DNA from 3 places in the Streptomyces sp. NPDC041129 genome. Region 2 is predicted to be linked to each of the others. Evidence: riboswitches for the same ligand, from Rfam matches in the RefSeq annotation. Region 2 holds a riboswitch; each other region holds the start of a gene.
The links. Region 2 has a riboswitch for cobalamin ahead of ACZ6B1_RS13565 (CbtB domain-containing protein). Riboswitches for the same ligand answer to the same signal wherever they lie in the genome.
Positions count from the first base shown of each region.

Region 1: linked by a shared signal. The riboswitch ahead of nicT (Nickel transporter NicT) and the one ahead of ACZ6B1_RS13565 (CbtB domain-containing protein) in region 2 are both predicted to bind cobalamin.
Region 3: linked by a shared signal. The riboswitch ahead of ACZ6B1_RS11710 (ribonucleoside-diphosphate reductase subunit alpha) and the one ahead of ACZ6B1_RS13565 (CbtB domain-containing protein) in region 2 are both predicted to bind cobalamin.

Region 1 is NZ_JBVIYV010000005.1:204,751-214,298, reverse strand. It holds gene ACZ6B1_RS18880 (RNA polymerase sigma-70 factor) at 1-170, opposite strand, end outside; gene ACZ6B1_RS18875 (DUF6445 family protein) at 243-929, opposite strand; gene ACZ6B1_RS18870 (DUF4142 domain-containing protein) at 1,215-1,970, shown strand; gene ACZ6B1_RS18865 (glycoside hydrolase family 13 protein) at 2,071-3,717, opposite strand; gene ACZ6B1_RS18860 (LAETG motif-containing sortase-dependent surface protein) at 3,975-4,907, shown strand; cobalamin riboswitch at 5,049-5,253, shown strand; gene nicT (Nickel transporter NicT) at 5,283-6,368, shown strand; gene ACZ6B1_RS18850 (nucleoside hydrolase) at 6,396-7,382, opposite strand; gene ACZ6B1_RS18845 (hypothetical protein) at 7,854-8,636, shown strand; gene ACZ6B1_RS18840 (helix-turn-helix domain-containing protein) at 8,766-9,548, opposite strand, start outside.
Region 2 is NZ_JBVIYV010000003.1:160,381-169,928, reverse strand. It holds gene ACZ6B1_RS13570 (CbtA family protein) at 108-872, opposite strand; gene ACZ6B1_RS13565 (CbtB domain-containing protein) at 898-1,119, opposite strand; cobalamin riboswitch at 1,156-1,310, opposite strand; gene ACZ6B1_RS13560 (histidine phosphatase family protein) at 1,405-1,983, shown strand; gene ACZ6B1_RS13555 (SMI1/KNR4 family protein) at 2,059-2,664, shown strand; gene ACZ6B1_RS13550 (SMP-30/gluconolactonase/LRE family protein) at 2,737-7,116, opposite strand; gene ACZ6B1_RS13545 (DUF779 domain-containing protein) at 7,499-7,858, shown strand; gene ACZ6B1_RS13540 (phosphodiester glycosidase family protein) at 7,935-9,179, shown strand; gene ACZ6B1_RS13535 (hypothetical protein) at 9,189-9,383, opposite strand; gene ACZ6B1_RS13530 (phosphatidylinositol-specific phospholipase C/glycerophosphodiester phosphodiesterase family protein) at 9,486-9,548, opposite strand, start outside.
Region 3 is NZ_JBVIYV010000002.1:771,580-781,127, reverse strand. It holds gene ACZ6B1_RS11750 (diacylglycerol/lipid kinase family protein) at 1-115, shown strand, start outside; gene ACZ6B1_RS11745 (WhiB family transcriptional regulator) at 437-694, shown strand; gene ACZ6B1_RS11740 (sensor histidine kinase) at 859-2,325, opposite strand; gene ACZ6B1_RS11735 (TetR/AcrR family transcriptional regulator) at 2,670-3,299, opposite strand; gene nagB (glucosamine-6-phosphate deaminase) at 3,491-4,276, shown strand; gene ACZ6B1_RS11725 (GntR family transcriptional regulator) at 4,477-5,241, shown strand; gene ACZ6B1_RS11720 (DUF3311 domain-containing protein) at 5,379-5,642, shown strand; gene mctP (monocarboxylate uptake permease MctP) at 5,639-7,267, shown strand; cobalamin riboswitch at 7,415-7,539, shown strand; gene ACZ6B1_RS11710 (ribonucleoside-diphosphate reductase subunit alpha) at 7,664-9,548, shown strand, end outside.

The DNA.
Region 1 (9,548 bases), on a different contig from region 2:
TCCCGGACCGCCGAGCGGTCCGCGGAGTGCCAGCTCAGCCAGGTGTCCTGTAGGACGTCCTCCGCGTCCGCCACGCTGCCCAGCATCCGGTACGCCGTCGCGAACAGCGTCCGCCGGTGCTCGAGGTAGGGATCGGGGTCGCGGCCGGTGTCCGTCTCCGAGTGCGCCATGGAACCAACGCTGCCAGAGGACCCCGGCACCGCCACCGCCGGGTCCCGGCACCGCCAGGCGGGATGCCCGGCTCAGGCCATCCAGAAGAAGACCGCCGTCATCCGCTTCTGCGCCAGCTCCCTGCCGAAGTAACCCGTCGCGCTGTGCACCAGGCTGGCGTTGTAGAGGAGCAGCCGGTTGTACCGGTGCGGGACGCGGACGTCCTCCTCGAAGGCGTCGGCGGCCACGAAGCGGGTGCCGAGCGCCTCCACGAGGTTGTTGTGCGGGGCCTGGACGACATTGCCGCCGAGCCGGCCGCCGGGCAGGGACTGGCGGTAGAAGCTGGTGCCGCAGTCCTTGGGCACGCCCGGGTTGAGGTACAGCACGGCCGCGTACCGGCACAGCGCGCGCGAGTCGGTGTGCGGGCGGGGTTCGCTCTCGCCCTCGCCGACCACCTGTACGCAGTTGTGGTTGAGGGTGCCGCCGCCGGGCGCCCGCTGGACCCACAGCTTCCCGGCCCCGGTGGCCTTCCTCACCAGCCGCTCGACGCGGTCGAGTTCACGGGGTTCGAGGCCGGGCATGGCGCGCAGTCCGGGCCAGGTCTCGGAGGTGTACGGGTGACCCCTGGTCCAGTCGTCCTTGGCCAGGCACCGCTCCCGTACGGCGCCGGGGTCCGGGAGGACGTCGTCCAGCACCCAGTAGTCACGGCCCCTGGTGGGCTTGCGGTAGGGCAGGACGGGCAGCACGGCGGGCGTCCTCGGGGACGGTTGCGGGGGCATGCGGCGAATCTAGGTCCGCCTCCGGTCTGCCTTCTCCCGGCGGAGGGTCAACCTTCACCCAACCATCTGCCATGTACATCTATCGATTGCCAACGGATCGCAATCGAGGAGGGCTGGGACCTCGTCTTCGGCCCGGTGACAGTTTTTACCCTCGCCACAGAAACGATCGGCCCTCCCGTCCGTACTGCTGTGCGTACGAACTGCCCGCGCGTCGTCGGGGGCGGAATCCACGACCGGGCAGGAGGCACGGTGCGCTTTTCGCGGAACGCGACGGGAACTCTCTTCGTGGGCGGTGCGATGGCCCTGACACTCGGCGCGCTCGCCTACCCGAGCATGCTCGGGCTGAACACCGTCTCCACCTCGCAGACCCGGATCATCGCCCAGACGCAGTGGGGGCCGCTCACCGAGGGCGACCGGGACTTCGTGGTCAGGGTGCGGGCCGCCGGTCTGTGGGAGTACCCGCTCGGTCAGATCGGGTTGCAGAAGGGCGCCTCGAAGGGAGTCCTGGAGGCCAGCAAGCACCTGGTCGACGGGCACGCCGCGCTGGACGCGAGCTGCCGCAAGATCGCCCCCATGCTGAACATCACCCTGCCCAACGTGGCGAGCCCCCAGCAGGAGGGCTTCGTCACGCAGCTCAAGGCGGAGAGCGGCAAGTCGTTCGACACCGACTTCGCCAACATCCTGCGGATGACGCACGGCTCGATCTTCAACTCGATCGCCAAGATCCGCTCCACCACCAAGAACTCGCTGATACGCGCCCTCGCCGACCAGGCCAACGACACCGTGCTGGACCACATGACGGTGATGGAGAAGACCGGCCTGGTCGACTTCGAGCAGACCATCTTCCAGCAGACCACCCCGCCGAAGCTGCCCTCCGACAACCTCACCCCGCCCCCGCCGCCGGCGGGTCAGCCGGAGGTGGTACTCACCCCGCCGCCGAACGCAACGTCCACCCCGCTGAACCTCAACGGCCTCAACGGCGACGGCGGCGGCTCCGGCGGCAACGCCCCGGCCCCCACCCCCAGTCCGACCGTGGGCTAGGGCCTGTTGTGAAAGTCCCGCCGTACGCCCGAAGGGCGGGCCGGGCGGCGTCAGGTGCGTGCATCACGTCGTCCGGCAGGCGGGACTTTCGCGCCAGGCCCTAGCCGAGCCACACCGTGGTGTCCGGCGGGAGGAGTCCGGCCTCCGCCAGCGGGGTGCTGGCGAGCAGCACCTCGCCCGGCGGCAGCGGTACGGGCCGTTCGGTGAGGTTGGTGACGCAGCGCCAGGTCTCGGTGCGGGCGAAGTCGAGGACACCGGCCGGGGCGCCGGGCGTCCAGGTCAGCGTCTCGCCCTCCAGCAGCTTCCGGCGCAGCCGCAGGGCGGTGCGGTAGAGCTCCAGGGTGGAGCCCTCGGCACCGGCCTGCGCCACCACCGCGTAGGAGCCGAAGGACTCCGGCTGCGGCAGCCAGGCGGCCCCCGGCCCGAAGCCGTACGACGGTCCGTCCGGCGTCCACGGGAGCGGCACCCGGCAGCCGTCGCGACCCTTGCGGACATGGCCGGTCTGCTCCCAGATCGGGTCCTGCAGCACCTGGGTGGGCAGGTCGGCGACCTCGGGCAGGCCCAGTTCCTCGCCCTGGTAGACGTACGCGGAGCCGGGCAGCGCCAGCATCAGCAGGGTCGCGGCCCGGGCCCGGCGCAGACCGGCCTCCGGGTCGACGGCGGGGGCCCGGCCGCCGGACAGCAGCCAGGCGTTCTCGTCGGTGCCGGGCGGCAGCAGCAGCCGGGAGGCGTGCCGTACGACGTCGTGGTTGGAGAGCACCCAGGTGGCCGAGGCGCCGACGGTGCGGGCCGTGGCGAGCGAACCGGTGATGACCTCCCGCAACTCGTCCGCGTTCCAGGAGGCCTGCAGATACTCGAAGTTGAAGGCCTGGCCGAGTTCGTCCGGGCGGGCGTACAGGGCGCGGCGGGCGTCCGGGACCCAGGCCTCGGCGACCGCGGTGCGGGGCGGGGTGTATGCGTCGAAGATCTTGCGCCAGTCGCGGTAGATCTCGTGGACCTCGTCGCGGTCCCAGTAGGGGTGGCTGCCGGGCGCGACGCGCAGCAGGGCCTCCTCGCCGGTGGCGCCGATGCCGCCGATGTCCCGCAGCGGTTCGGCGAGGTCCTTGGCGAGGCCGTGCGCCACGTCGACGCGGAAGCCGTCGACGCCCCGGTCGGACCAGAAGCGCAGGGTGGTGCGGAAGTCGGCGCGGACCTCCTCGTTCTCCCAGTTCAGGTCGGGCTGTTCGGGCGCGAAGAGGTGCAGGTACCACTCGCCGTCCGCGGCCCGCCGCCAGGCGCTGCCGCCGAACACCGACTGCCAGTCCGTGGGCGGCAGTTCACCGTGCGCGCCGCGGCCGGTGCGGAAGACGTAGCGGTCCCGGGCGGCGGAGCCGGGGCCGGCCCGCAGCGCCTCCTGGAACCAGGGGTGCTGGTGCGAGGTGTGGTTGGGGACGATGTCGACGACGACCTTCAGACCGAGCCGGTGGGCCTCGGCCACCATCGCGTCGAAGTCGTCCAGGGTGCCGAGGCGGGGGTCGACGTCCCGGGGGTCGGCGACGTCGTAGCCGCCGTCGGCCAGTTCCGAGGGGTAGAAGGGGCTCAGCCACAGGGCGTCGACGCCGAGCGTGGCGAGGTGGTTGAGGCGCTGGGTGACTCCCCTGAGGTCGCCGAGCCCGTCGCCGTCGGCGTCGGCGAAGCTGCGCGGATACACCTGGTAGATGACGGCCTGGCGCCACCAGTCGGGGTTCCGGGACGAGAGGTCTGCCATACGGGCTCCCTTCGGGAAGGACGACAGTACAGAGACTGTCCACATTGCCCGGAAAGGGAACCTTGGGGCGATGGGGAGCGGATCATTCCCCGTGTGATGGAGTTGTGACGACCCCATGAACGACCCTTGTATTCACGCAGGTTGACAGGTTTCAACAGGGCCGATCACCATGGCCTCACACTGTGGCGCATGTGACCAGTGCGCCGGGTGTCTCTCCTGACTTCTTCGCTCACTCGAGCTTCTGCGATGGGATATCCATGTCCATAGCCAGACGTGTCACCGCGCGCCGCCTGCTGGGGACGGGCGCCGCGTCACTCGCCCTCTGCGCCGCCTCGGTCGCCGCCGCCTCCGGCGCCTGGGCCCACGGCACGCACGGCGGTGACGGCTGGAAGTCCGGTGGCCACTACGCGCCCGGCACCGGCGCGGGCACCGAGACCGGCACCGACCGCTGCCGGTTCTCGCTGGACGGCGTGAACTTCTTCGACTCGGTCAAGGTGGACGACCAGAACCTCAGGCCGACCGAGGACGGCAAGGTCCACGTCAAGGTCCGCGCCGCCGAGGACGCCGCCGGCTGCACCGCCTCGCTCGCCTCCTACCTCGCCCACGGCGCCAGCTTCGCCACCTCGGGCGAGCAGGTCTTCGTCGACTTCGACACGGTGGCCGTCAAGCCGGGCGAGACCGACTCCCTCGACATCGCGGTACCGGACGCGGGCTGCTTCGCCCAGATCGACCTCTACCGGGGCGCGGTCAGGTTCGACGGCAGGACCGACGCCGGTGACGGCTTCGAGCACGGGGACCTGCCCAAGGGCCCGGACCACCCGGTCATCAAGGACAAGCTGATCGCGGCCTGGAACGGCGGCACGAAGGACTGCACCAGCACCCCGGAGGAGCCGCAGTCCCCGTCGCCGAGCGCCCCCGCGGAGGAGTCGGCCCCGCCCGCGCCGAGCGCCTCGGAGTCGTCCGAGGCACCGTCCCCGGCCTCCTCGGAGTCCGCGCCTGCCCCGTCCGCCTCCGAGTCGCGGGCCGGCTCGGCACCCACGCCGGACGGTGGCGGTGACGACGGCGGCGACCTCGCGGAGACCGGTGGCGGCGGCAACTCGGGGCTGATCGCGGGCGGGGCCGCCGTGCTGGTCGCCGGCGGCGCCGCGTTCGTGCTCCTCGCGCGCCGCAAGCGGGGCGCGCAGGGCTGACCGGCCGCCCCTCACCTCCCGCACATCACGACCCCCGCCGCTCGCGGCAGCCGCGAGGCCTGCCAGACGGCGGGGGCCGTGCCGCGTGTGATCTTGAGTACCTGCACCGGTGCGCGGCTATGCGGACGAGCGTTCACCTGCCTACGGTGGGCGGGCCGTGGTGCTCGGGAAGTCGGTGACGCCCCCTCAGGGGTCCATGCCGACGCGGCCCTCGCCACTGTGATCGGGGAGTTCCCGTCCCGTCCGGCGTCCGCCGGGCCACTGGCCGTTCACCCGGCTGGGAAGGCAGGGACGGCGAACGCACCACCCCGTAAGCCAGGAGACCGGCCACGGCAGCTCACGAGATGATCCACGAGGTGCTGGAGCGTGAATCCGATGGCCGATGCCGCCGCTTTCCGATGGCGACGCGAGGACACGATCAGGACGGCGGGGCTGCTGGCGGTGATCGCCGCCCTGCACGTCGTCGCCTTCGGGGTGCTGTTCCTGCTCGTCGCCCCGGGGCACTACAAGGTCGGCCAGGACGTCTTCGGCGTCGGCCTCGGCGTCACCGCCTACACCCTGGGCATGCGGCACGCCTTCGACGCCGACCACATCGCCGCGATCGACAACACCACCCGCAAGCTGATGGCCGACGGCAGACGGCCGGTGTCGGTGGGCTTCTGGTTCGCGCTGGGGCACTCCAGCGTGGTGGTGCTGCTGGCCCTGCTGATCGCGGGCGGGACCCGGCTCGCCGGCCGGGTCATGGACGAGCACTCACGCACCCACCAGGTGCTCGGCTTCATGGGCACGACGATCTCCGGCACCTTCCTCTACCTCATCGCCGCGCTCAACCTGGTCGCGCTGGCGGGCATCCTGAGGGTGTTCCGGGCGATGAGGTCCGGCACGTACGACGAGCGGGAGCTGGAACAGCACCTGGACTCGCGGGGGTTCATGAACCGCGTACTGGGGCGGCTGACCAGGTCGGTCTCCCGGCCGGGACAGATGTTCCCGCTGGGCTTCCTGTTCGGGCTCGGCTTCGACACGGCCACCGAGGTCACGCTGATGGTGATGGCCGGGTCGGGCGCGGCGGCCGGACTGCCCTGGTACGCGGTGCTGTGCCTGCCGCTGCTCTTCGCCGCCGGGATGAGCCTGTTCGACACCCTCGACGGCACGTTCATGAACTTCGCCTACCAGTGGGCGTTCTCCAACCCGGTGCGCAAGGTGTTCTACAACCTCACCATCACCGGACTGTCCATCGCCGTCGCCTTCTTCATCGGCACCATCGAGCTGGTCGGCGTCCTGCACGAGAAGTTCGCCCTGGGCGACGCCGTGACCGGCTGGATCGCCGGACTGGACCTGGACAGCGTCGGCTACGTCATCGTCGGGCTGTTCGTGGTGGTGTGGGCGGCCGCGCTGGCCTACTGGCGGCTGGCGCGGGTGGAGGAGCGCTGGACGGCACGGGTCACGGCCACGTCCGACTGACACCCTGGGCCCCGCGTCCCCGGTGACTCACCCCGCCGGAACCCGGGGCCCCTCGACGGTCTCCAGGTACAGCTTCACGAACCGGTCCACGTCCACCTGCAACGCCACGTCCACCAGGGCCTGTTCGCGGACTCCCTCGTGGATCTCGGACTCGCCGGGGCGGGGGCGGCGGTCGACGAGGGTCTGGCCGCGGGCCGGACCGGGAGCCAGCGAGACCTCGACCGGCAGGCGCCGGGTGGCGATGCCCGCCGGATCGGCGACGGCGCACACCGCGCCCGCGTCACCGAGTCCGCCCGCCTCCTCGGCCTCCGGCGCGCCGCCCTGAGCGGTGGGCCGGTGGGCGAGGAGTTCCCCGGCCAGCCGGGTGCCCGGATCGGCGCTGCCGCGCAGCCGGTGCACATCGGTGCCTGGCACGACGACCTGCATGAAGACGTCCAGCCCGTACATCGTGATCGGCACCCCCGCGGTGAGCAGTACGGCCGCCGCCTCGGGGTCGTGCCAGACGTTGAACTCGGCGACCGGCGTGGCGTTTCCGGTGGCGACCGCGCCGCCCATGAACACGATCCGCTCGATGTTGCGGGTCACTTCGGGGTGGGTGCGCAACAGCAGGGCGATGTTGGTGAGCGGGGCCGTGGGCACGAGGGTGACCGGGCGGGGGGAGGCCAGGATCTCCCGGCGCAGCAGGGTCACGGCGTCCACGTCGGCCGGGGTGCGGGTGGGCGCGGGCAGGCCCAGGTCGCCCATGCCGTCCGAGCCGTGCACATGCCGGGCCGAGCGGGCGGGCTCGATCAGCGGACGTTCGGCGCCCCGCGCCACCGGGATGTCGGGGGCACCGGCCCGCTCCAGCACGGTCAGGGTGTTGCGGACCACCCCGTCCACGTCCGTGTTCCCGGCCACGCAGGTGACGGCCCGCAGATCCAGCCCCGGGTGGCGTACGGCGAACAGCAGGGCCAGGGCGTCGTCGACGCCGGTGTCACAGTCGATGATCACAGGAATACCGGACTGCCCGGCCACGACGGTCTCCTTCCACCACCCGACCCGAGGACTCGCCACGAAGGCCACCTCAGCCTACGGCCGCCCGCTCTCCCCGGCCGCACGACGACCGCCCCGCACCCCGGAGGCGGAGACCCCGGACAAGCGCCGAGAGCCGCGGGAGCTGCGACCGGGCACCGGATCGGGCCCGGCCCCTCGCGCGGAAGGCCGGGAAGGGGCACCTCAAGGGCGACGTGAGAGCCGCGGGGGCATTCACCCCTGCTCCGAACCGAGCCGGTGCCGAGGCGGACACCCGGGACAGCGGAGGAGCCGGACCTCGCCAGGAGCACCGGATCGGGCCCGGCCCCTCGCCCGGCCGGACGGCTCGCCCGGCGCGCCCGACGCCGCCGGCCCCGCATCCTCACCCGGACGGCCCGGAGCGCTGGTGAGCCGGTGGTGGCGGTGGTGGCGTGAGAGGTGGCACCACCACCGGCCCGCACAGGAGGCCCCCCGATGACCGCCGCGATACGCCCCCGTGCCCTCCCGCTCGCCGCTCTCGCGGCCGGCCTCCTCACCCTCACCGGCTGCGCCGCCCTCGGCCTGGAGCACCCGCCGACCGCCGAGCAGCCGCTGCCCACCGTCGACTCGGCCTCGCCCACACCGAAGGCGTCCGACCGTGGCGACGGCACCCTGCTCACCGACGATCAGGCCCGGGCGGCGCTCCTGACCCAGAACGACCTCGGCGCCCCCTGGTCGGCGACGCGCGGGGCGGCCACCTGGCGCGACGGCCTGCTGAAGGCGAGCTCGCGGACGGCGGAGTGCCAGCGCCTGCTCGACGCCCTCTACGCAGACGAACTCCTCGGCGCCCCCGGCCGGGTCGCCGTCGGCCTGGACGACGCCGACACCGACGCCCAGCTCCGCTACCAGATCGGCGCGCGGCGCCCGGCTGACGTGGACGCCGCCCTGGCCTGGCTGCGGACCATGCCGGCGCGCTGCGCCCGGTTCACCGCCACCACGGAGAACGGCCTGGTGGAGGACGTCCAGGTGCAGGAGGCTCCGCTGCCGCAGGTCGGCGACGCGCGCCAGGGCCTGCGGCTCACCCTCTACACCACGACGCCCGACGGCCAGGACGTCGTCCTCACCATGGACGTGGCCGCCGTACGCGTCGGGGAGGACTCCTTCGCGCTCACCAACGGCGGCCTGGGCGACGTGCCGAACGAGGCGACCCAGGCGGCCGTCCAGATCGGCGCACTGCGTCTGGCGGACATCCGCAAGCAGGGCCGGGCCGAGGTCTGAGAGACCGGTGCCCGGGAGGCTCGGGGCAGCTCACCCGGCCCGAAGCCGACCGCAACCGGGCACCGGGCCCGGCCGGCGGCCGAGAACACGGCGCGACCGGCACCGCACCGAGCCCCGTCCCGGAAGCTGTCACAGCGGAGGCGGGACCGGGGCCGGGCCGAGGGTGGTGGTGCCCGGGGCGGTGCGGTGGCCCAGGCCGGTGCGGTAGGCGTCGAGGGCCGCTTCCACCCGGCCGGTGCGGCGCAGCAGGTCGCCCAGCAGGCGGCACAGGTCGGCGAGGTCGCCGGCCGCCCCGGCGCGTTCCAGCAGGCTGAGGGCGCGGACGTAGTGCTCCTCGGCCGCCTCGGTGTCGCGAGCGTCCTCGGCGATGATGCCGAGGAGGCGGTGCGCGGCGGCCGCGTGGACGGCGCCGCGCTCGGAGGAGAAGTCCCCGAGGACCCCGTTCAGCAGCTCGGCCGCCTCGGCGGACCTGCCGAGCCGGTGCAGGACGTCGGCCAGCTCGACGGCGGCCTGGCTGCGGTAGAGGGCCGCCCTGGTCTCGGAGAACATGGCGAGGGCCTGCCGCAGCTCGGCCTCGGCGCGGTCCAGTTCGCCGTTCTGGGCGCAGACGTAGCCGCGCATCCAGTGGCAGTTGGCGAGTTCGGTGCGGAGCTGGAGCTGCCGGTTCAGCTCGGCGGCCTTGGCCAGGGAGGCGTCGGCCTCGGCGAGACGGCCCTCGGCGAGCAGCGTGCGGGCGACCGTGCGGTGCATCCGGGCGATCAGCGCCGGGTCGGCGACCTGCGGGGCGAGTGCGAGGGCGAACTCGGCGGCCTGGGCGGCGCGGGCGTGCGCGCCCATGTCCATGTACGGGCCGATGACGCCGGCGTAGAGGAGCAGCAGGGCGTCCGGGTCGTGCAGTCCACCGCGGTTCAG
Region 2 (9,548 bases):
TGACGACGGCCGCGGGTCCGCGGCGAACACGCGACGCACCGGCCCGCGAACGCGCGAGGCACCGGCCCGCGGGCGGGCCGGTGCCTCGCGCCGTAGCGCCGCTTGCCTCAGTGGTGCGCGGCCGGGGCGCGCAGCCCGGCCGCCTGCCGCTCGCCTGCCCGGCGCTCCGCGGTGAGCACGCGTTCCGCGAGGACCCCGAAGACCAGCCCGAACGCCGTCCACAGCGTCGCCTGGACGGCCAGCGCCGCCAGACGGAACTGCCACAGCAGACTCGGGGAGAAGTCCTTGGGGACCTCGTCGACGGCCGGCAGGAACGCGTAGGCGAGCCCTGCGATCAGGAGGAAGAACGCGCCCGCGGCCACCGTCGCGTTCCAGTTGCCCAGACGGGGGGCGAGCCGCTTGCCGAGGATCACCGTGGCGACCGCCAGCAGCACGCTCAGGACCATCATCAGGAAGTACAGCGCCGTGCGCTTGCCGATCGTGTCGGGGTCGCCGACGGACGGCGGGTTGGCCGGGTACTTCAGGAACGGCACGACGTAGACGGCGACGAGGCCGGCCACCGCCAGGAGCAGCGCGCTCGCACGCGGCCCGAAGCGGCCGACGCGGCCCAGCGCGAAGCAGTAGGCGAGGGCGGCGATGCCGCCGAACGCGATGCCGTAGACGAGCACGCCGGTGGACAGGCCGGCGGTCGACTGAATCGTGCGGGAGACCGCCTCCATGCCGTGTTCGTGGGAGTGCGCCTCTTCGTAGGCGATGGCCGAGTCGACACGCGGCTCACCGAGGAAGTAGGCGACGACGAGGGCGAGCAGGCCCGCGGCGAGTCCCGCGAGCATGCCACGCACCAACAGGTTACGGACCGTTGCCGAGTTCATGAGCTCGTACGTTTCCTCGCCCCGGTCAGTGGCAGGGGAAGCCGAGCAGATGACGGGCGTCGTGCACCCACTCGTGCACGTTCTCGCCGGACATCACGGAGGTCGCGCCCTGTTCGGCGCCGACGAAGTAGAGCAGGACCAGCATCAGGACGCCGAAGAAGACCGCCCACGGGGCGATGGCGCCGATCGGCAGTTTGGCGGGGATGGCGGTGGGGTTGGTGGTGGGCTGTACGGCGGACTGCGCCATGGCAGGACCTCCTGGGGAACTCGCGTCCCTGCTCGGTGGTGCACGGGACGACGGGCGGGTCTGACTTGCCCGGCCCGCACCAGGAGTGGTGTGAACGGGGCTTACAGTGGCGCGACCGTGCCGGATTCCCACCGGCTTCCGCATTCCGTCGTCGATATCGCCGAGAAGGTACCGCGAAGCGCGGGTGCGGCCAAGGGCGCACGGGTGCGGGGCGGTGCGCCCCACAGCCGCCGTACGCTGTGAAACCCCTGCGCCGAAAGGGCTGTTGACCATGCAGGCGACCTCATGACGACCCGAGTGATGTTGATCTCACCGGCGATGAACCCGGCCGTGCGGGAGGCCCGCTTCGACGACGGGTGCTCACTCGAGGCTGCCGGAGCCGCGCGTGCCCGGTCGGCCGCGGGCGAACTGCGGCCCGCCGCCACGGCCCTGGTCTCCCCCACGGTGCGCTGCCGGGAGACGGCGGCCGCGCTGGGTCTCGACGCATGTGCCGAACCCGCCCTGGCCGGGCTCGACATGGGCCGCTGGCGGGGCCGGACGCTCGAGGAGGTGGGCGTAGGGGAGCCGGAGGCGCTGGCCCGGTGGCTGGCCGACCCCGCGGCGAGCCCGCACGGCGGAGAGTCGGTGCGCCTTCTGTGCGCCCGGGTCGGGGGCTGGCTGGAGAAGGCCGCCCGGTCCGCCGGCCGGACGGTGGCGGTGGTCGAGCCGGAGGTCGTGCGGGCCGTGACCGTGCGGGTGCTCGGCGCTCCGGAGGCCGCCTTCTGGCGGATGGACGTACCGCCCCTGACCGCCACCGAGTTCAGCGGCCGGGCGGGGCGCTGGAACGTGGCACTGGGAACGCCGCTGGGCCAGAGCGGGACCTGAGGCGCCTCGGGGCATTCGTGCGATCATTCACTCAGCTCCGAGGCACGAAGCGCTCCCGTGAGGAAAGAGGCCGCATTGAGCAGCGCAGTCGAGGCGTGGTCCCGTATCGCCCGCTGGATCTCCGTGAACGCCCCTGCGCACGCCGACGCCCTGAACCCTCCGGCGACGGAGGAGGAGATCGTGCGGGCCGAGTCGCGGATGGGGGTGGGCCTGCCGGCCGACCTGCGGCAGGTCCTGATGGTGAACAACGGCAGCACGGCCGAGCACCGGGCCCCGGCCGCCCGCACCTTCCACGACGTTCCGGGCGGCGACGCCCCGTTCCCTTCCGGCCTGGTGTTCAACGACGTCGGGCTCATCTGCTCGCTGTACACGGGCAACAGGCAGGCCAGCGAATCCATGCGGGAGCCGGGTTCCCGCTACGAGTACTGGAAGGAAGGCTGGATTCCGGCCTTCCGGCAGAAGGACGCGCACTCCGGGCTGTTCCTCGACGTGTCCGGCGGGCAGGACCCGGCACCCCTGTGCAGGTACGAGGAGGAGAGCTTCCCCGAGCCGGCCTTTCCGTCGCTGGCCGACTACCTGGGCACGGTGGCGGACGCGCTGGAGGGGGTCCGCCCGTTCACGGTGATGGGCCGCCGGGCCCCGCACCTGCCGACGGTGCGCGAGGGTCTCATCGCCTGGTAGCCGGCCCCTGTACAGGGCTGTGGCCCGGGAGCGGAAGGCTTCCGGGCCACAGTGCTGTTCAGCGGTTCACGGTCACGGTGTGAACCCGTCGAGGTCGAGCCAGTACTGGTCCTTGTCCGTCAGCCTGTTGCGGACGATGAACTGTCCGAAGGGCCGCATGGACTGGGTGTTCTGGTTGTTGGAGATGGTGGCGCGTCCGCACTTCTCGTTCCACTCGGGCAGCGGGTAGCGGGGATCGGACAGCAGGTGCCAGATGCCGTCGCTGCCCTTCTTGGCGTAGGTCTGCAGGCACTCGTCGCCGGAGGCGACCGGGTTGTATCCGTTTGCCATGCCCGCGCTGTCGTAGCTGGCGGCGAAGGCGAACTCGTCACAGGACGGTCTGTCGTCCTTGGGCGGGTCCCCCTCGTTCAGCTCCGGCGAGAGGGTGACGTCCGGGTTGCGCGGCCAACTGCTGGGGCAGATGACCTCGCGGTTGGCGGTGCTCTGCTTCTTGGTGGGATCGCTCGCCGACATCACGTTGCTGCCGAGGTAGGTGAGCGGCGTGCCGAGGGTCTTGCTGCCGAAGTGCCCGGGGAGCTTGTTCTGGACGAGCCAGGCGTGGGCGGCCGCTGCGGGGAACTTCTTCGAGTTCATCACGTAGGTCGGCTTGTACCGGTCGAACACGCAGCCCGGGTAGGCCTGCGGGACGGTGGAGTCGCAGCGGATCTGCGCCTCGGCGCCGCTGGTGACGTCCGTGTCGTTGCCGGACATGACGCCGCCGATCTCGCCCCTCATCGACCACTTGAGGAAGGCCAGGTCGGACGGCCTGGACTCACCCCAGTTCCAGATCTGCGACATGGAGTACACGTGCTTGTCGCCCAGGCCGTACTCCCACCACAGGTTGCCGGAATCCGAGCGCGGGCCGTTCTTCTTGCAGTCCAGGCTGCACGTGTCGTCGACGGTGACGTAGATGGGCTCGGTCATCGCCTCGCCGGTCGCGTCGACGATCCGGAACTTGAACGCGGTGTTCCAGCCGGTCTCGTCGGGGTACAGCTTCATCTCGGCCTGGAACTCGAAGGTCGCGGTGCCGGTGACCTCCCCGTTGACCGACTTTACGAACCCGAAGCGGCCCTTGATGCAACCTTCGGTGCGGTTGGTCCAGATCTTGCGGCTGGTCCCCCAGCCGAAGGGCTTGGCCGCGCACCACGGGACGTAGGTGTGCCTGGGGTCGGAGTACTGCTGCTGGATGGAGTCCAGCGGATCTCCGATGACCACCCCGTCGGGGGTCATGTCCTGCGGGGTGGTGATGTCCCCGGGCTGGGCCGAGTTGACGTCCGGGTCGGAGAAGGCGATGTTCGGCATGCCGTCGTAGTTGCCGGGCACGAACGCGACGGCGTCGTAGGCGATGTCCTTGTCGCCGGTGCCACCGCTGTTGAAGTTCGACAGGCTGACTTCCGGGATGCTGTCGTTGAAGCGGTAGGCGCCGAGGTCGACCCACTTGTTGGACTGGTTGGCGGACTGGGAGATCGTCCTGGTCTTCACGCCGAACGGCGTCTTGATGCGGTAGACGGCCTCACCGGTCTGCGCCCCGTGGTCGGGGATGTGCGCGTACACCCTGGCCTGGCCGCCGGGGACCGCCTTGCCCAGCTTCCAGGTGCCGGTGACCTCCATCCGGTCGGCCTTGTCGCCGGACTCGGGCTGCCGGGTGTGGGCGAACCAGAAGTGGTTGCCGTAACCGGCGCCGATCTGGTGCGTGTCCATCTTGCCGGGGTAGGTGCCGTTCCACGCGTTGTAGCTCAGGGTGAACGTCCCGTCCGACTTGACGGCACCGCAACTGCGGCCGGCGGATCCGGCGGGGGTGACACCGTCGGGGACGTCGTCGACGATCAGGGTGTCGGAGGCCAGACCGCTGCTGCAGCGCGGCGGGTAGGAGTTGGCGTCGGGCTGCTCGGGGTAGCTGGTGTTGAAGCGGTGGACCTGGTTGCCGCACTGCGCGCCGGTGGTGCAGTTCTTCCACTGGACGGACTTGTTCCACCAGCAGTGCAGCCAGTGCGGGTTGGTGTCACTGGTGCCGGAGTCGAGCGTGCAGGCGCCCTGGCCGGGGTCGTTGGAGTCGTTGTCGCCGATCTTCGACGGCTCGCAACTGTTGGAGGAGTCGCAGAACAGGTCGACGGGCGGCTTGGCGTTACTGCGGTCACCGATGGTGTTCCACCAGGCGGGGCGGTAACCGGCCTGCATGTCGCCCGGGGCGAACATGGCGGAGATGGGACGGGCGGCCCAGCCGATCACCTTCTCCTCGTACGGCCAGTCCTGCGGGTGCGCGGCGTGGCTGTAGTCGTCGCCGCCGACCGCGCTCTCCAGGAAGGGCAGCCGGTTGGCCTTCCACAGCGGGTTGGCCGGGTTGTTGGTCCAGCCCACCCCCTGGTGCCCGGCGGAGTCCGCGTCGGCGTAGAAGCCGGAGTTGTACGCCCACAGGGCGAAGAACCAGTTCTCGATCCACTGCGGGTGGCCGTCGTTGACCTTCAGTCCGGCCTTGCGCGTCTCGTTCCACTTCTGGGAGAGGATCTGCGCGCCGGCCGCGATGTTCGCGGTGTAGTCGAGAGCGATGGCCTCCTGCTGGAGGACGGACTTGGTGGGCTGGTCGTGACCGGGCAGACGCATGCCGTCCGTGGCCTGGGTGATGCCGTAGCCGCAGTCGGCCTTGGACCAGTCGATCTTCCAGGGGTCGTTCTGGGTGCCGTCGGCGGAGTACTTGATGCCGTAGAAGTTGCCGATGAGGCTGTTGGCGGTCACGCCGGGCACGGCGTAGCGGCCCGCCTGCCACATGTTGGATTCCTGGGCGGTGACCCCGAGGAGGATCTGCGCGGGGATGTGCCAGCGGTCGTTGGTGCCGTCCTCGGTGTCGAGCCGGCCGTTGGGGTCACCCTCCAGGACCACCGCCGGGAACAGGCCCTGCGGCTGGTAGCCGCCCATCCCGGTGCCCTTCCAGTTGGGCGAGCGGTAGAAGTCGAGCTTGCCGACGACGGCCTGGTCCACGGCCCACTCCACCTGGCGGGGGGTGGGCTGGAACGCCATCTTGTGCACGTCGTTGCGCGCCACACCGCAGGTGCGCTCCGTCTCGTCCTCGCTGGGCCCGGTGGGCGACGCCGACAGCGGCTGGATGCGCACGGTCTGCGTGGAGGGGCCCTCGGAGGCCTTCCCGGCCCGCGGCAGCGCGGGCGAGAAGGCCGCTCCCTGCCGGGCGGCCTTCCGCCCGCCGATCCGGTTCGTACCGGGGCGCGAGTCCAGGGTGACCGTCGTGCCGCTGTGCAGCAGGCGCATCGTCATACGGGCGGTGCGGGCGGTGGCCGCCTCGTCGCCACGCAGGGGTGCGGCCTCCCCGTCCGCCCATGCGGTGGTGACGGCGGCGTGGCCGTGACTGGAGATCAGGGCGCCCTTGGCTATGTGGCCGGGGTTCTTCACCGTTCCGGGCAGGGCACCGGTGGTCTTCGCCTTGCCGGTGACGAACACGGTTCCGTCGGCCGAGGAGGCCAGGTCCCAGTCGGTCAGCCTGCCCTGGGCGATCGTGGTGGCCCTGGCGTGCTTCCGGCCGAGCCGGCCCGCGTCCAGGTGGAGCGCGTAGCTGGTGGAGGTCTTCCGCGTGCCGCTGGTCTTCGTGCGGTCGATGTAGGTCACACCGCCCGCGCTGTCCACGGTGAGCTGGAACGGGACCGTCCGCGTGGCGGCGATCTCGGTGAGCCTGCCCTTGGAGCCCGCGAACACCAGCCGGTTGCCGTGCGCGGCGACGATGCCGTTCCGGGTGGGGACGGCCGAGGTGACCTCGCCCGGATAGGTGAGCGGCGTGTCCTGCCTGCCGGTGGCCGCGTCCACCTGGATCAGGCGGGAGCGCTGGCTCTTGTCGCCGTCGTCGGAGAGCTGGGTGAACACGGCGCGCTCACCGGTGCCGCAGCCCGGGGAGAAGTAGGCGAGCGACGCGGTGAAGGGCAGCTTGGTGACCTTGCCCGTGGTGAGGTCCACGAGGGCCGTGAACGCCCCCCGGGCCATCAGTTCGGGCTTGTTGGTGAACGTGCGGGGCGCGTAGGCGACGGCCGCGCGCCTGCCCGAGGCGGTCAGGCAGGCGTTGCCGACCCAGCTGTCCGTGTCGAAGCCCGGCTCACTCAGCGTGGCGGCGGTCTTCCACGCGTAGCCGTCCTTCTCGCCCGCCACGAACAGGTGGAAGCCGGTGGCGTCACCGGAGGTGGTGAACGCGCGGTCGGAGGACTTCCGGTAGTGCTCGGCGAGCACCTTGTCCCGGTCCCCGGCGGGTACCGAGGCGGGCTTGTCGACGTCCTTGGTGTGAGGAGCCCGCCATTGGGTGGCGCCCTTGGGCGGTGCGGGTTCGGCCGCTTGCGCGGGCAGGGTGAGCGGCAGCGTGAGCGCGGTGGCCACCAGGGTGACGACCGGCACCGACAGCCGCTGTCTTATCGGCTTCAACGGTTTCCTTCGAGTGGTCGGAGTTCGCCGTGCCCGTGGCTGCGGTCGCCGCGCGCACCGGCGCCCACGTCCGGACGCGGCGCCCTCGACCCGAGGTCATGATTGCCATGAACATGCCAATAGCATGCGGAATCGTGCACACCGCCCCCCTCGCCACGTGCACCCTCTCGGGTTACATGATCAATTCAGGGCGGATCCTATACAGCGCCGGAAACGGAAGTCGAACACTCGTCCAAGGCTCCTGCCGGCGTACTCACCGGGGCGGCGAACGTCCTCAACTCCCCCCGACGTCACCGGACGTGGCCCCCGCATGCTGGACGCGCCGCCGAGGACACGTGAGACTCGACGAGATCCCAGCTCCCGGTACTCCAGGACGGTGACCATGCAAGAGGAACTGCCCCGCGTCGAACTCACCCCCCGGGCCGCGGAGCTGGTGCGCCGACTACGGGCCGAGCACGGTCCGCTGATGTTCCATCAGTCCGGCGGCTGCTGCGACGGCAGCGCACCCATGTGTTACCCGGACGGCGAGTTCCGCACCGGCGGTTCGGACATACTGCTGGCCGAACTGGCGGTGGACGGCGTCGAGGAGCCCGTGACCTTCTGGATGTCGCGGAGCCAGTACGAGGCCTGGAGCCACACCCGGCTGATCGTGGACGTCGTACCCGGACGAGGGAGCGGTTTCTCGCTCGAGGCACCCGAGGGAGTGCGTTTTCTCACCCGTTCTCGCGTAGTCGACGCCTAGCCGTCCCGTACGTCACCGTCGTCTGGTGCACTTCCCCTGAGCGCTGACGACAGTTGACGAGGCATCAGGGGGCTCGATGACGCGGAACAGGCGGCAACCGGCGGCAGGCAGATCGTTTCTCACGGCACTCACGGTGTTCGGCGTACTGGCCGGCGTGGCCCTGACGGGGGCGGCGCCGGCCAGTGCCGTACCGGCCGAAAGACCCGGCAAGCGGATCGCTCCGGGGGTCACGTACCGGGAGTTCGACATCGCGGCGGCGGGCGGGCGGACCCACGCCCATCTGCTCACCGTGGACCTGGCCAACCCTCACGTCCGGATGGACCTGCTGTATCCCGGCGAGGTGGCCGCCCGGGCGACCGTGTCCCGGCTGGCCGACACGGCCGGCGCGGTCGCGGGTGTCAACGGCGACTTCTTCGACATCACCGAGACCCAGCATCCGGGCGTCGAGGCCACCGGCGCGACCGTGGGGCCGGCGGTGGCGGGCGGCCGGGTGCTCAAGGCGGCGGTGCCGAACGGCCAGCGGTTCGGGCCGGCCCTGCCGCCCGGGACCACGACGCGGGAGGTGCTCGGGGTGGGCACCGACCGGCGGGCCCGCCTGGACCGCCTCTCCCTCACCGGCTCCGTGACCACACCTGAGGGGAGGCTCCCGCTGGGCGGCCTCAACCAGTACGCGCTGCCGCAGAACTCCGTGGGCGCGTTCACCGCCCGGTGGGGCGGCGCCTCCCGGGTGCGCGCCGTCTGCGGCACGGACACCGACCGGGCGGCGGCCTGCAGTACGGACACCTACGAGGTGAAGGTGCGCGGCGGCCGGGTGGTCGGCGCCGCCGGCACTCCGGGCAGCGGTTCGATCCCCTCGGACACCACCGTGCTGGTGGGCCGCGAGCAGGGAGCCCGGGAGCTGCGGGAGCTGGCCGTGGGCGACGCGGTGACCGTCACCCACGGCCTGGTGGCGGCCACCACCAAGATCCCCTACGCGTTCGCGATCGGCGGCTACCCGGTGCTCCGCGACGGCACACCGCTGTCCGGGCTCGACGACACCGCCTCCGCCGTACGCACCGTCGCGGGTTTCAAGGGCGGCGGACGGCGGATGCTGCTGCTGGCGCTGGACGGCGCCGACGACTCCCGCACCGGCCTGACGATCGCCGAGGAGGCGGCCACCATGCGCGACCTGGGCGCCTCCGACGCGTTCAACCTCGACGGCGGCGGGTCGAGCGAGATGGTCACCCGCGACGAGGGCGCGAGCGGGGTGACGGTCCGCAACCACCCGAGCGGCGGCGCCGAACGCCCGGTGCCGAACGGCATCGGAGTCTTCTCCGGCTGACCCGGGGCCTCACGGCCGCAGGCTGCTCACCAGGTCGGCCGTCGCGGTGAGCCCGCTGTGGATGGTGGGCGCCATGCTGGTGCTGGCCAGGTAGAACCCGAGCAGCATGCAGACCAGGGCGTGCGACATCTTCAGCGCGCCGTTGCGGATGAACACCACCGCCAGGATCAGGAGCAGCAGCACCACAGAGATGGAAATGGCCATCGTCAACCTCCTCCGCCACGCCCCTTGAGCGGCGTTCGGCCGTAAGTGTGGCGTAGCGGAGGGTTTGTCCGGGTGGCTGACGTGTCCTCCGATCGTGTGGTGTCAGGCGGACGGGTGTGCGTCGAGGAATGTCTCCAGGCCGGCGAGGTCGTCGGTGTTGAGGTG
Region 3 (9,548 bases), on a different contig from region 2:
GTTCACCTTGCATTCGAAGGTGCCGCTGCCCCTTCAGATGGACGGTGACCACCTGGGGCTGCGTACGAGCGTGACGTTCACAGGCGTACGCCGCGCACTGCGTGTGATTGTGTGAGCGGAAGACGCAAAAGTCCTTTCACTCGAACGTTTAGGCCAGGATCCACCCCATGGAAGTACGGCTGTGACCCAGTCGACACCGAGGAATCAAAAAAAACTTTCCGGAAGGGGTTGTATCCGCCGCTGAGGTTTGCGAGTCTCTACGTGGCGATCGGGACGGCCCGCAGGAACGGCCTCCACTGATCACCGGAACCCCTCTTCAAACCACAGGACCACGCCGGGGAAGACTCGGCGATCGGCCCTTCACTTGTTGAGGGATTCGTGAAAGCGTTCACATTCACAAGCAACTTGCACGTAATACCAAGGAGAGGTAGCAGCCATGGACTGGCGTCACAACGCCGTTTGCCGCGAGGAAGACCCCGAGCTCTTCTTCCCCATCGGCAACACCGGTCCTGCGCTGCTGCAGATCGAGGAAGCCAAGGCCGTCTGCCGTCGCTGCCCGGTTATCGAGCAGTGCCTGCAGTGGGCGCTCGAGTCCGGTCAGGACTCCGGCGTCTGGGGTGGTCTCAGCGAGGACGAGCGCCGCGCCATGAAGCGCCGCGCCGCCCGCAACCGGGCCCGTCAGGCCTCCGCCTGACGTCCCACCCCTGCTGACAGCCTGAGCTTGGCGGCGCGTACACCGCGTACGCATCTCCCGCCCCCGAGCCGCAGCGCGCAGTACCCCCGATGCGCATAGCTTCGAGCTTTAGCCCCGGATCACCAAGTGGTCCGGGGCTCAATGCTGTTCGGGCCCGGGCGGGCTCACTTCTGCGCGCGCACCGGGATGTCGAGGATCACCCGGGTCCCCCGCTCCGGCGCCGGGACCATGTCGAAGGTGCCGCCCAACTCGCCCTCCACCAGAGTCCGTACGATCTGCAGGCCGAGGTTGCCCGAGCGGTGCGGGTCGAATCCCTCGGGCAGGCCGACGCCGTCGTCCTGGACGGTGACCAGCAGACGGGCCTCCTTGGAGGTGCCGCCACGGACCGCGGAGACCTCGACCGAGCCGGTGTCGCCCTCACGGAAGCCGTGTTCGAGGGCGTTCTGCAGCACCTCGGTGAGCACCATCGACAGCGGGGTGGCGACCTCGGCGTCGAGTATGCCGAATCGCCCGCTGCGCCGGCCGGCCACCTTGCCCGGTGAGATCTCGGCGACCATCGCGAGCACACGGTCGGCGATGTCGTCGAACTCCACGCGCTCGTCGAGGTTCTGGGAGAGCGTCTCGTGCACGATCGCGATCGAGCCGACCCGGCGGACGGCCTCCTCCAGGGCTTCCCGGCCACGGTCGGAACCGATGCGCCGGGCCTGCAGCCTGAGCAGGGCCGCGACGGTCTGCAGGTTGTTCTTCACCCGGTGGTGGATCTCCCGGATCGTCGCGTCCTTGGTGATCAACTCACGCTCGCGGCGCCGGAGTTCGGTGACGTCCCGGCACAGCACCAGCGAACCGATGCGGGTGCCCTTGGGTTTGAGCGGAATGGCCCGGAATTGGATGACCCCGTCGTTCGCCTCGATCTCGAACTCACGCGGCGCCCAGCCGCTCGCCACCTTGGCGAGCGCCTCGTCCACCGGACCCCGGCTGGGCGCGAGTTCGGCGGTGGTCCGGCCCAGGTGGTGACCGACCAGGTCGGCGGCGAGGCCGAGCCGGTGATAGGCGGACAGGGCGTTCGGTGAGGCGTACTGGACGGTGCCGTCCGCGTCCAGCCGGATCAGTCCGTCGCCGACCCGCGGCGAGGCGTCCATGTCGACCTGCTGGTCGGGGAAGGGGAAGGAGCCGGCCGCGATCATCTGCGCGAGGTCCGAGGCGCTCTGCAGATAGGTCAGCTCCAGCCGGCTCGGGGTGCGGACGGTGAGCAGGTTGGTGTTGCGGGCGATGACGCCGAGGACGCGGCCGGAGCGCCGCACGGGGATGGACTCGACCCGGACGGGAACCTCCTCGCGCCACTCCGGGTCGCCCTCGCGCACGATCCGGCCCTCGTCCAGCGCAGCGTCCAGCATGGGCCGCCGGCCGCGCGGGACCAGATGGCCGACCATGTCGTCCTGATACGAGGTCGGACCGGTGTTGGGGCGCATCTGGGCGACCGAGACGTAACGGGTGCCGTCACTGGTCGGGACCCACAGGACCAGGTCGGCGAAGGAGAGGTCGGAGAGCAGTTGCCACTCCGAGACCAGCAGGTGGAGCCACTCGAGGTCGGAGTCGTCGAGGGCCGTGTGCTGGCGTACGAGTTCGTTCATGGAGGGCACGCTGCGAGCGTACCCGGGGCCGCACGGGTGACCGAAAAACACCCGCGGGCCGCGGCGCCTGGAAGGGACCCTCAACCCTTCCGGCACCGCAGCCCGGAGCATCATCGGCCGCGGGGTGTGCGGTCCCGTCCGGCCGAAGTCCGAGGAGCCGGGGCAGTCAGGGCAGAGAGCTCCGGGTCCTCGGTCCGTCTTCCTGTGCGGGGAAGACGGAAGCTGTGCATTTTTCCCTAGGGAATCCCTTTACGCATTGTGGACTAGACCACGAGGGCGTGTCCATGCGCGCGCGGGCACGCGTTGAGACGGCACGCGATGCCACGCAGCCTAGCCCGCCCGGCTCAGCCGCGGGGCCAGATGGCCATGGCAATTTCGGCGAGCGCCTCCAGCTCCGTCCGGTCCGCGCCGTCCCGGGCCTGCTGGGACATGCCGTGGAGCACCGCGGTCGCATGCCGGGCGAGGGCCGCGGCGTCCGTACCGGCGGGCAGCAGGCCGGCCGCCACGTCGGCCCGGATCCGGGAGTCCAGGGCGGCCAGGGACGCGTCGCGCCGGTCCCGCAGCAGCCGCTCGACCTCGGGGCTCGTGCAGTTGGTGGCCGCGTGCGCGACCAGGCAGCCGCGGGGGTGCTCGGGGTCGGTGTACCGGGCGGCGGCCTCGCGCAGCGTGCGCTCGACGGCGGCCCGGGCGGTGGGCTCCTCGGCGAGGGCCCGGTCGGCGAAGGCGCCGTGGGTACCGGTGTAGACCCGGACGACCTCCTCGAACAGGGTCCGCTTGTCCCCGAAGGCCGCGTAGAGGCTCGGGGCGCCGATGCCCATGATCCGTGTGAGGTCGGAGACCGAGGTCGCCTCGTAGCCGTGCTGCCAGAAGGCCGTCAGCGCCTTCTCCAGGGCGGTCGTCCGGTCGAAGGAGCGCGGGCGCCCACGCGATCTCGACGGCCTGGCCTGCGCGTTCGTCTCCCGAGCGGTCACCATGGACCGCATTCTATAGCGACCCCTAGAGAAATGTCCGGCCCGCGTAGTACAGTTTTAATGTAGCGATCACTAGAAAACGACGGCGAGCGGCTCACGACCCCCTGCCCTCGGCCGTCCATTCTGTTAGATTGGTCTAAACCACATGGCAGGTTTCCCAGACTTCAAGCCCTCTTGAGAACGGCAGGCCCAGCGTGGAAGTTGTCATCGTTCCGGACGCCGCGGCGGGCGGCGAGCTGATCGCCGAGGCCATGGCCGAGCTGCTGCGACGCAAGCCCGACGCGCTGCTCGGTGTGGCCACGGGTTCCACTCCGCTGCCCATCTACCAGGCACTGGCCCGCAAGTGGCGCTCCGGTGCGGTGGACACCTCCGGGGCGCGCATAGCCCAGCTCGACGAATACGTGGGACTGCCCGCCGACCATCCCGAGTCCTACCGCTCGGTGCTGCGCCGGGAGGTGCTGGAGCCGCTCGGCATCGGGATGGAGGCCTTCATCGGACCGGACGGCACCGCCGAGGACGTCCAGGCGGCCTGCGAGGCCTACGACCGCGCGCTCACCGAGGCCGGCGGGGTCGACCTGCAGCTCCTCGGGATCGGGACGGACGGACACATAGGGTTCAACGAGCCGTGCTCCTCGCTCGCCTCGCGCACCCGGATCAAGACGCTGACCGAGCAGACCCGGATCGACAACGCGCGCTTCTTCGACGGTGACATCGATCAGGTGCCGCACCACGTGATCACCCAGGGCATCGGCACCATCCTGGAAGCCCGCCACCTGGTGCTTCTCGCCACCGGCGAGGGCAAGGCGGACGCGGTCGCCGCCACCGTCGAGGGGCCGGTCGCGGCCGTCTGCCCGGCCTCGGCGCTCCAGCTGCACCCGCACGCCACGGTGGTCGTCGACGAGGCCGCCGCGTCCAAGCTCAAGCTGGCCGACTACTTCCGCCACACCTACGCCAACAAGCCGGACTGGCAGGGCATATAGGAGACGTCCGGCGCGCCCGCCCCGGCGCGCCCGGAGGTCACGCCGGGGCCGCTGGACTAGACCAGCAGAGGGCGCGCCGGTATACAGAGGGGATCACGGAGCGTGCGGGTGGAGCCCGACACACGAAGCCGTGCCACGATGTGAGCCGTGGCCGACGGTCGGTCGGTCGCTTTCGGCATCCGGAGCCGGGAAGGCAGAGCATGAGCACCGACGTCAGCAGTGCGGAGCACGAGGCCGGCACGACCGTCCGTACCGCGCGCGTGCCCAAGTACTACCGCTTGAAGAAGCACCTGCTCGACATGACGGAGACGCAGGCACCGGGCACGCCGGTCCCGCCGGAGCGCACGCTGGCGGCCGAGTTCGACACCTCCCGCACGACCGTCCGGCAGGCCCTGCAGGAGCTCGTCGTCGAGGGCCGGCTGGAGCGCATCCAGGGCAAGGGCACCTTCGTCGCCAAGCCGAAGGTGTCCCAGGCGCTGCAACTGACCTCCTACACCGAGGACATGCGCGCCCAGGGCCTGGAGCCCACCTCGCAGCTGCTGGACATCGGGTACATCACCGCCGACGACCGGCTCGCCGAGCTGCTCGACATAACGGCCGGCGGCCGGGTGCTGCGCATCGAGCGGCTGCGCATGGCCAACGCCGAACCCATGGCCATCGAGACCACCCATCTGTCGGCCAAGCGCTTCCCCGCGCTCCGGCGGTCGCTGGTGAAGTACACCTCCCTGTACACCGCGCTCGCCGAGGTCTACGGCGTCCATCTCGCCGAGGCCGAGGAGACCATCGAGACCTCCCTGGCCACCCCGCGCGAGGCGGGACTGCTCGGCACCGACGTGGGTCTGCCCATGCTGATGCTCTCCCGCCACTCCCTGGACCGCGACGGACAGCCGGTCGAATGGGTGCGGTCCGTCTACCGGGGTGACCGGTACAAGTTCGTCGCCCGCCTGAAGCGCCCCCAGGACTGACCGGCGCCGGAAACCTTCACGCTCCGCACGCGAAATCGATATGCCGATATGCGGACGAGGTCTTCCGCTGCCGTGACGGCGTCACCTAGATTGCCTGCGCATTACACAGGTGATCAGCGAGGGGACGGAGCCGTGGCATGTCCGAAACGCAAGAAGTGAGACCACCGGTGGTGACACCGGGCCGGGTGATCATCGGCCTGTGTCTCGTCGCGCCCTTCGTGGCGATGCTGTGGGTCGGCTCGTACGCCAAGACGGACCCCGCGTTCATCGGGATCCCGTTCTTCTACTGGTACCAGATGCTGTGGGTGCTCATCTCCACCGCGCTCACGATGCTGGCGTACAAGCTGTGGCAGCGTGACCAGCGCGACCGCGGTGCCCGGAACGGGGGTGCGGCGAAGTGAAGGACGACGTCAACGGCGTCGCGCTCGGCGTCTTCATCTTCTTCTTCCTGGCCGTCACGGTCATGGGCTTCCTGGCCGCACGCTGGCGCAAGGCCGACAACGAGCACTCCCTGGACGAATGGGGCCTGGGCGGAAGGTCGTTCGGCACCTGGATCACATGGTTCCTGCTCGGCGGCGACCTGTACACGGCGTACACCTTCGTCGCCGTACCGGCGGCGATCTACGCGGCGGGCGCGGCCGGCTTCTTCGCGGTCCCGTACACGATCCTCGTCTACCCGCTGATCTTCACGTTCCTGCCCCGCCTCTGGTCGGTCTCGCACCGCCACGGCTACGTCACCACCTCGGACTTCGTGCGCGGCCGGTTCGGCTCCAAGGGCCTGTCGCTGGCCGTGGCGGTCACCGGCATCCTCGCGACGATGCCGTACATCGCGCTCCAGCTCGTGGGCATCCAGGCGGTGCTGGACGTGATGGGCGTCGGCGGCGGCGAGAGCACCAACTGGTTCGTGAAGGACCTGCCGCTGCTGATCGCCTTCGGCGTGCTGGCCGCGTACACCTACTCGTCCGGGCTGCGTGCCCCCGCCCTGATCGCGTTCGTGAAGGACACGCTGATCTACATCGTCATCGCGGTGGCGATCATCTACATCCCGATCAAGCTGGGCGGGTTCGACGACGTCTTCGCCAAGGCCGGCGACGCCTTCAGCCAGGTCAACCCGGCGACCGGCAAGCCGCGCGGCGCGCTCGCACCGCCGGAGGCCGGCCAGTGGACGTACGCCACCCTGGCGCTCGGATCCGCGCTCGCCCTGTTCATGTACCCGCACTCGATCACCGCGACCCTGTCGTCCAAGAGCCGTGAGGTGATCCGCCGCAACACCACGCTCCTGCCGCTGTACTCGCTGATGCTGGGTCTGCTGGCCCTGCTCGGCTTCATGGCGATCGCGGCCGGGGTGAAGGTCACCAACGGCCAGCTGGCGATCCCGCAGCTCTTCGAGAACATGTTCCCGGACTGGTTCGCGGGTGTGGCCTTCGCGGCGATCGGCATCGGCGCGCTGGTGCCCGCGGCCATCATGTCCATCGCGGCGGCGAACCTGTTCACCCGCAACATCTACAAGGACTTCATCAAGCCGGACGCCACGCCGAAGGAGGAGACCCGGGTCTCCAAGATCGTGTCGCTGCTGGTGAAGGTGGGCGCGCTGGTCTTCGTCCTGACGATGGACAAGACGGTCGCCATCAACTTCCAGCTGCTGGGCGGCATCTGGATCCTGCAGACCTTCCCGGCCCTGGTCGGCGGTCTGTTCACCCGCTGGTTCCACCGCTGGGCGCTGCTCGCCGGCTGGGCGGTCGGCATGGTGTACGGCACGCTCGCCGCGTACGGGGTGGCCTCGCCGACCCAGAAGCACTTCGGCGGCTCCGCGAAGGAGATCCCGGGCATCGGGGAGATCGGCTACATCGGCCTCACCGCGTTCGTGCTCAATGTCGTGGTCACCGTGGTGCTCACCTTCGTCCTGAAGGCCGTGAAGGCCCCGGAGGGCCTCGACGAGACCAGGCCGGAGGACTACACGGCGGACGCGGGCGACCCGGGGGTCGAGGTGGAGCTCCCGCCCGCCACCGCGGGAAGCACCCACTAGCGCGACCGGTCACGCACCACCCCGCAGCGGGCCGCCGAGGGCACCACCCACGGCGGCCCGCTGTCGTGCGAGCTGACCCTGCGGAGCCACCACAACACGCAACAGGCACAACATGTGGGGGTGACACGACAGCCCGGCACTAGATGTATGCTCATGCTCGCTGTCGCCGCAGGGGAATCCGGTGCGAATCCGGAACTGTCCCGCAACGGTGTACCTGCGTGTTTCCGCACGCCTGTTCCAGTCCGAGGACCTGCCGTCAGCGCGCGCCCGGCCGTCCGGTCCGGGTGCTCATCGACGTCCGGGCCTCGCGGAATGGGCCGGGGACGCGACGCCGTGCGCGCTCGCGCTGCCCCCTGCCCTCCGCAAGGCCCCATGCCGAGCGAGGGAGAGCCCCACGTGACCATCGCGCCAGCCGACCCGGCTTCAGCCATCCCGGCGAGCGGAGCCCCGGTGGAGACCGACGGTCCCGGTGCCGCGCTGCTGCGGACCCTGACCGAGCTGACCGCCGACCTCCCCGACGCCGACCCCGGCCGGGTCGCCGCGGCCGCGCTGCGCGGCCGGTCCGCCCGGGCAGACGAGGCGGAGTTGCGCGAGCTGGCCACGGAGGCGGCCGCCGGACTGATCTCCGAGGACCCCGCCTACTCCCGGCTGGGCGCCCGGCTGCTGACCATCTCCATCCGCGCCGAGGCCGCCTCGCAGGGCGTCACGTCCTTCACCGGGTCCGTCGCCGTGGGCCACCGCGAGGGTCTCATCGCCGACCGCACCGCGGAGTTCGTACGGCTGCACGCCGAGCGGCTCGACGCGCTGGTCGACACGGCCGCCGACGACCGCTTCGGCTACTTCGGCCTGCGCACGCTGCACAGCCGCTACCTGCTCCGCCACCCCATCACCCGCGAGGTGATCGAGACGCCCCAGCACTTCATGCTGCGCGTCGCCGCCGGACTGGCCGAGGACGACACCGCCCGCTCGGTGGACGAAGTCGCCGCGCTCTACGGGCTGATGAGCCGGCTCGACTACCTGCCCTCCTCCCCCACCCTCTTCAACTCCGGCACCCGGCATCCGCAGATGTCGTCCTGCTACCTCCTCGACTCCCCGCTGGACGAGCTGGACTCCATCTACGACCGCTACCACCAGGTCGCCCGCCTCTCCAAGCACGCCGGCGGCATCGGCCTGTCGTACTCCCGTATCCGCAGCCGCGGTTCGCTGATCCGGGGCACCAACGGGCACTCCAACGGCATCGTGCCGTTCCTGAAGACGCTGGACGCCTCGGTGGCCGCGGTGAACCAGGGCGGCCGGCGCAAGGGCGCCGCCGCGGTGTACCTGGAGACCTGGCACTCCGACATCGAGGAGTTCCTGGAGCTGCGCGACAACACCGGTGAGGACGCCCGCCGGACGCACAACCTGAACCTCGCGCACTGGATCCCGGACGAGTTCATGCGCCGGGTCGACGCCGACGGGCGGTGGTCGCTGTTCTCCCCGGCGGACGTGCCGGAGCTGGTGGACCTGTGGGGCGAGGAGTTCGACGCCGCGTACCGCAGGGCGGAGGCCGCCGGGCTCGCGAAGAAGACGATGCCCGCCCGGGACCTGTACGGCCGCATGATGCGCACCCTCGCGCAGACCGGCAACGGCTGGATGACCTTCAAGGACGCGGCCAACCGCACCGCCAACCAGACGGCGACCGCGGGCCATGTCGTGCACTCCTCCAACCTGTGCACCGAGATCCTGGAGGTCACCGACGACGGCGAGACCGCGGTCTGCAACCTGGGGTCGGTCAACCTCGGCGCCTTCGTGGACACGGCGACCGGCGACCTCGACTGGGAGAGGCTCGACGAGACCGTCCGCACGGCCGTCACCTTCCTCGACCGCGTGGTCGACATCAACTTCTACCCGACCGAGCAGGCGGGCCGGTCGAACGCCAACTGGCGTCCGGTGGGTCTGGGCGCGATGGGCCTGCAGGACGTCTTCTTCAAGCTGCGGCTGCCCTTCGACTCCCCCGAGGCCAGGGCCCTGTCCTCGCGGATCGCCGAGCGGATCATGCTCGCCGCGTACGAGGCCTCCGCGGACCTCGCCGAGCGCAACGGCCCGCTGCCGGCCTGGCGGAAGACCCGTACCGCGCAGGGCGTCCTGCACCCCGATCACTACGGCGTCGAGTTCACCTGGCCGGAGCGTTGGGCGGCGCTGCGCACGCGGATCGCCGAGGTCGGCATGCGCAACTCGCTGCTCCTGGCCATCGCGCCCACGGCCACCATCGCGTCCATCGCGGGCGTGTACGAGTGCATCG